2 regions of the Pseudoalteromonas sp. NEC-BIFX-2020_015 genome follow, and region 2 is predicted to be linked to the other one. Evidence: riboswitches for the same ligand, from Rfam matches in the RefSeq annotation. Region 2 holds a riboswitch; the other holds the start of a gene.
The links. A riboswitch is a leader RNA that binds a small molecule or an ion and turns the genes downstream of it on or off. The one in region 2 is predicted to bind lysine.

Region 1 (3,420 bases), on a different contig from region 2:
GTATACAATTTTTACATTTTTATAAAGGTTGTTCAAACACCATGGTAACTGCAATTATCCTAACCCTGATAGCGCTTGCATTCGTGCTCATCGTTATAGAGGATATTATCCATGTAAACAAGGCCAAAACCACGCTTTTCTTTGGTACTTTATGCTGGATTATCTTATTTATCTCGCCTTTAAACGGGCAAACCCCCGAAAGTGTACAACACCAACTTGACCACAATATTTTAGAGATTGCCACATTATGGTTGTTTTTAATGGCTGCAATGACCTTTGTTGCCTATTTAAACTCTAAAGGTTTTATCCAAAATATTGTGCACAAGATCATGCCAAGCTCGATTAGCGAGCGAAAGTTAATGTTCTTGATTGGTGGCTTTTCATTTTTATTCTCGTCGATTTCAGACAACATTACCGCGACGCTAATTTCATTGGCCGTTGTTATGTCGTTAAAACTGGACCCGAAAAAACTGATTAAGTACGCAACGTTAATCATCTTCAGTGTTAACTCTGGTGGTGTGTCGTTAATTACCGGTGATGTAACAACCTTGATGATTTTCCTTGATGGTAAAGTCAGTATTGGAAATTTACTACTGTTAATTGCCCCTGCATTATTTAGTGTTGCTTTATTGGCCGTTATGCTGTCATTTGGGTTAAACGGTGCGGTGCAGTTTACTAAGCAAGAAGATCGCCGAATTGAAAAAACGGATATAACCATTGCCGTTATTTTCTTATCGACGATTATTGCAACGCTGACACTCAGTGTGATGTATCACGTACCTCCATTGTTAACGTTCTTGTTTGGTTTATCGTTAATGTTTTTAACGGCGCAATTTTTAATGCGCAAAAAAGACGTCAACAAAAAAATCATCGACTACATTCGTGAAATTGAATACGACACGCTACTGTTTTTTGTGGGTGTACTACTGCTTGTTGGTGCGCTAAAAGAAGTGGGTATGCTAAGCAAGTTTACGAATTTGTATGAGTTAATGGCACCAGAGTATGCAAACTACTTAATGGGTATACTCTCTGCTGCGGTAGATAACGTTCCGCTGACTGCTGCGCTGCTTAAAGCTGAAATAGTCATGAGTCCGCAACAATGGTTGTCGTTCACGTATGCAACTGGTGTGGGCGGCTCAATGCTTATTATTGGCTCTGCGGCAGGTATTATTGCGATGAGTAAAGTAAAAGCACTCACATTTTTAAGTTATTTACGTATGTCGTTGTATTTATTAATAGCGTATACAATCGGTTATATGGGCTCATATTTAGCAGGTAGTTTTATTTAATGACCTTTATTAATTAAAACAACTTGACAGCTAGACGTCTAAACGATAACTTTCAAAGCCCACTTTATGTGGGCTTTGTTATTTTAATTGGCAATTATAAAATGCAATTAATCTAACATTCAGAAGAGGTGCGGTATTTAGGTACTTAATGTGAGGCGACGACTGCCAACGACCATTAAGGAGGGAAATATTCGCCGAGGAAAACAACTGCACGTCACAGTGGTTTTTCGGTTTATGGGGCTGAATCCTCAAAACTGTCACCAAATTAGGTGGAGAGCTTCTGGCAGTGGACTTTTCTTATCGAGCACCCCCTTGCCAAGTTCTTCTTGTATTACCGTGGTTTGAATGCCACAAAAGGAGACGACATGAATACCCAATTAGCTGCTAATAACGCGCAACAGTCAGCACAAAACCAAAAAACAGATCACGTAGTAGCAAAATTTGGCGGCACCAGTGTGGCCAACTTTGACGCTATGAACCGTTGCAGTGAAATTATTGTAGCCGATAACAATGTACGCGTAGTGGCTGTAAGTGCCAGTGCAGGTGTCACTAATCACCTTGTTGCATTGTGTAAAAAAGATATCTCAACGGATGAGCGCGCAGAAAACATCACTGGCGTGTTAGCCATTCAAGAAGCCATTTTAAATGAGCTATCGCTTGATGCAGATTTAGCCCATGGCTTTGACGAAACTATTAAGGCGTTTCAAGCTTTAGCCAGTGAAGGCGTTAAATCAAAACAACAACAAGATGAACTCCTGAGTTTTGGTGAACGCTTATCGTCGTATTTATTTACCCAAGTGCTGCGTTTGAATGGTTTAAACGCAATTCGTTTTGATGTGCGCCAAGTATTAAAAACAGACAGCCAGTTTTCAAAGGCAACACCAGATGTAGCGGCCACCGCTGCGGCTGCGAAAGAGCATTTGGTCCCGCTATTAGCGGAGCACGTTATTGTAACGCAAGGTTTTATAGGCAGTGATGCACACGGCCAAACGACCACTCTTGGTCGTGGCGGTTCAGATTACAGTGCAGCATTATTAGCTGAAGCAATTAACGCCAAAAGCGTGCATATTTGGACGGACGTGGTAGGTATATTTAGCACTGATCCACGTTTATGTGCCAAAGCAACACCGATTGCGCGCTTAAGTTTTGATGAAGCGGCAGAAATGGCCACTTTTGGCGCTAAAGTGCTACATCCTGCGACTATTTTACCAGCAAGCCGTAGTCACATTAACGTCTTTGTAGGTTCGAGCCGTGAACCAGAGCGCGGTGGTACGTGGATTGAACGTGAAAAATCACAATTGCCAGGTATTCGTGCAGTTACACAGCGTAAAAACCAGTTATTGCTTACGCTTAAGAGCCCTGAAATGCTATTAGCCAGCGGTTTTTTAGCGCGCGTGTTTACGATTTTAAGCGAGTTTAACATCTCGGTTGATTTAGTTACCACGTCAGAAATAAGTGTGGCTATTACATTGGATAACGCGCCAAATGCATCGCGTCCTGAGCTTGATCAAGACTGTTTAGATAAATTAGCAGAGTTTTGCCATGTCTCGGTAGAAAACAACTTAACGCTAGTGGCGCTGATTGGCTCACAAATTCAATTACGTCAGCACGAAATGAATTTAATGAACGTATTAAGTGATTTTAATATTCGCTTAATTTGCCATGGTGCTAGTAAGCACAACTTATGCTTTTTGGTAGAACAAGCTGAATCGGATCGCGTTGTACAAGCCATTCATAGCCGCTTATTAGAAGTTCAAAACGCCGCGTAATTGGTCGATAGTATTTACCACAGAGCACTGCCAGTCAGTGCTCTGATTACTCACTACACTCACATCAAACTCATTATATTGGCAGCTTACAGCGCGCAAATGAGCCTGCGTTAATTGATCAAACACATTGGGACTCAGTAATTTTGCAATCGGCTGGCTGGTGGCTTTAGCGAGTGCTTCTTTTAAGGTCCATATTCTAAAAAATCGCTCAGCGCCTTGTTGTTGATTTTGCGTTATTAAATTTACTTCATCAGGGTGGTAAAAATGCTTTGCGAGCTTTTCAAATGGGCGCTTTGTGCTTATTTTTTCAATATCAAAACCAAACTCAATTCGCTCAATATTCAGCGCGGCACCGACAAAAC
Region 2 (3,420 bases):
AACGCGCACAATTCCAGTTAGCTATGTTAGGCTGACTGCCAAATGCGTACCGCGCTTGTCGATCAATTGAGCTAAACACAGTATCAAAATCAAATTGATTCATCATCGCACATGGGCCGTAATCAATCGTCTCACCACTTATTAGTGTATTATCTGTATTCATCACGCCATGAATAAAACCAACCCGCATCCAACTTACGACCAAAGTGATTTGCTTTTCAATAACAGCTTTTAAAAATGCTAAGTAACGATCTGACCCTGTGGATTGAATTTCAGGGTAATGGCGCGCAATTGCACTATCAGCTAATGCCTGTAGCGCTGACACGTCCCCTTGAGTTGCTAAATACTGAAAAGACCCCACTCTAATATGGCTACTTGCAACACGCGTTACTATCGCACCTTGCTGTGGTGGTTGCCTATAAACCGTTTCTCCACTGGCAACCACGGCTAAACAGCGTGTAGTCGGAACACTTAAGCCATGCATTGCTTCACTCATAATGTATTCACGTATCGCAGGGCCAATAGCACAGCGCCCATCACCACCACGAGAGAATGGCGTAGCACCGGACCCTTTTAACTGAATATCCCACAGCTGTTGATGTTGATCAGATACGGCACCCAATAAATGCGCGCGGCCGTCTCCTAAGCGTGGTGAAAAATGCCCAAATTGATGCCCTGAATACCCCAACGCAACGGCCGCAACAGTGCTGTTACTGGTATTTCCGCTAAAGATGGATGCGCGCTCTGACGGACTCACTTGAATATCGAGCTGTTTAGCTACCGCCTCATTCCAAAGTAATAAAGTTGGTGCAACAACAGGGCTAGGTAAATCAGGGACTGCAAAATCTTCTGCAATATGAGTATAGCGACTAACAAGTTTCATTGGATTCCTTAGGCTTCGGTTGTTTGTATGCCAACGCGGTTATCACCCACGCTGTATGCCACTAATAAACTCAGCACTTGGAGGCTTAAGCCACTTTGCTGCTGTAATTCATTAAAAAAGTGTTGTGCGCTATTTAGTGATTTTTTAGTTTGCAAACCACCATCAATAATTTTATGCCCACGAAGATAAGCCTCAACATCACGCGACAACAAAAAGGTATCTTTGCCTAATGCGCGCAGTGTGTACGGGCCTGTGTTACCCCCTAAACGTGCACCGTGCTTTTTAAAATACGCCCACAAACCAATTATATCGTCACTTGGCCAATCAGCCACAAACTGACTAAAACTGCCATGCTGCTGAGCAACGTCGTGAATCATATATGCATTTTCTGGAATAGTTTGTACTTTTTTAAAGTTGCGAATAATACGTTCGTCAGTTGCTTTTTGCTCTAGCATATCAGGTGGCATCATCAGTAATTTTTCTATATTAAAGTCCCAAAAAACCTCTCTAAAGCCTGTCCATTTACTATTAATAACCGACCAATAAAAGCCGCTTTGAAATACCTTACGGGTAAATTCTTCAAGCCATGCATCATCAGGCAAGCATTTTAGTTGCTTATTAGAAAGCGGCGCGTAAAGCAATTGCTCAAGCATCGCTTCACTGCCTTTACGCTGCGCTGCTCGCTGATAAATTTCCTGAAATTTTTCCATTACTGAATACCCTTAAACCGACTTTGTTTGCTAGTGTACGAAAAAAAACATTAATACGTAACCACCCTCTCGAAGCGATCGTTCAAAAGCCAACTTGACACCTAGACGGCTAAAATGCTTTAATCACTGCCATTACCCCTATTTAAGGTGTAAGTTTTTTATTTAATGAAACTTACACTGTGGGCTAGAAGAGGTGCGTTATTCAGGTAACGTATGTGAGGAGCACACACTCCAATGATCATACGTGAGGGGAATTAACGCCGAGAAGTAACACTTTTTGTGAAGGGTTACTTCGGGCGACTGGGTTGAATCCCAGCGACTGTCACCAATAACAGCGCTGCTGTTAAATTTTTTGGTGGAGAGCTTCTGGTCTTAGCATGATAAGGCCATTGCGCCCTATTATATTAAGTCCATTCGCTCTTCGGATTATATTAGTTCGAATGACTACGATGCGGCGCACTTTCACGTACCCCACAGCATACTCATCGAACACTCTATAAGTTCGTTGTAGATGAAAAACAATTTTGATTTAAACAACTATCCTTTATGGACAGCACTTGTAACGCCTTTTACTGACGCTGGCGAAGTCGACTATGCGATTCTTGATCAATTAGTTGCGCAACAGCAAGCAGCAAATAACGGCATTTTACTGCTTGGCAGCACAGGCGAAGGCCTTGCCTTAACGCTTAAAGAGCAACAAGCCATTGTTGAACATGTATGCCAATTAAATCCGACCGTACCGCTTATGGTTGCTGTTGGCGGTATGAACCTCAAACAACAAATTGCTTGGGTTGAATACTGCAATAAACTGCCTATTCACGGCTACTTACTTGGCTCTCCTCTTTACGCAAAGCCAGGCGTGATTGGTCAAACCCACTGGTTTGAAAACCTACTCGATGCCTGTGTTCATCCATGCATGCTTTATAACGTCCCAGGGCGCAGCGCTGTTGATATTCCACCTGCCGTAATTAGCAATTTAAAAAATCATAAAAATTTATGGGCGCTAAAAGAAGCCAGTGGCGACATCGCCAAGTTTGAAGGTTTTAGAAATGCCGCACCACAGTTAGCTATTTTTAGTGGTGATGACGCACTTATGCCTTACTTTGCCCAAGCGGGTGCAAAAGGTTTAGTGTCTGTTGCAGCCAATGCGTGGCCGACACAAACCCATGAATTTGTAAAACGTAGCCTTAGCGGCCAACACCCCAATTTATTTGCCGATTGGTCACAAGCGATTCAAAGCTTGTTCGCCGTGGCAAATCCTATTCCCGTTAAAGTATTGATGCATTTGCAAGGGCGTATTACTAGCCCGTATTTGCGCCCACCTTTAACGCACCTTGAGTTAACGCAAACTGATTGTATCAGTAATGCAAATAACACCATTTTATCTTGGCATTAAATACAGGTTTTTATAATGAGCTGGTTAGAACTATTAAATAATTTAGAATCGGGCGCCGTACGCGCAGCAACACAAGACGATAACGGCCAATGGCATGCAAACGTTGAAGTAAAAAAAGGTATTTTAGAAGCGTTTAAAAACGGCACTAATACTGAATTCGCTGGTGGTTTTGTAGATAAACATAACCTAGCACCACAAGAATTCACTGCTGAAAATGGTGTGCGTATGGTACCAGGTGGCTCAAGTGTTCGCCGCGGTGCACATGTTGCTAAAGGCACGATTATCATGCCACCAGCGTATGTAAACATTGGTGCATTTATTGACGAAGGCACTATGGTTGATAGCCACGCCTTGGTTGGTTCGTGTGCGCAAGTAGGTAAAAATGTACATTTAAGCGCTGCAGTACAATTAGGCGGCGTACTTGAGCCAAT

Region 1: it holds a riboswitch for lysine, as region 2 does, so the genes downstream of both, lysC (lysine-sensitive aspartokinase 3) here and dapA (4-hydroxy-tetrahydrodipicolinate synthase) in region 2, are expected to answer to the same signal.

What each region holds. Positions count from the first base shown of each region.
Region 1 covers NZ_JABCJL010000007.1:130,634-134,053, forward strand. The annotation lists gene nhaD (sodium:proton antiporter NhaD) at 42-1,289, shown strand; lysine riboswitch at 1,405-1,577, shown strand; gene lysC (lysine-sensitive aspartokinase 3) at 1,655-3,058, shown strand; gene HH219_RS07355 (4'-phosphopantetheinyl transferase superfamily protein) at 3,035-3,420, opposite strand, start outside.
Region 2 covers NZ_JABCJL010000027.1:40,675-44,094, reverse strand. The annotation lists gene HH219_RS17435 (protein adenylyltransferase SelO family protein) at 1-883, opposite strand, end outside; gene HH219_RS17430 (DNA-3-methyladenine glycosylase I) at 892-1,593, opposite strand; lysine riboswitch at 1,774-1,967, shown strand; gene dapA (4-hydroxy-tetrahydrodipicolinate synthase) at 2,105-2,989, shown strand; gene HH219_RS17420 (2,3,4,5-tetrahydropyridine-2,6-dicarboxylate N-succinyltransferase) at 3,005-3,420, shown strand, end outside.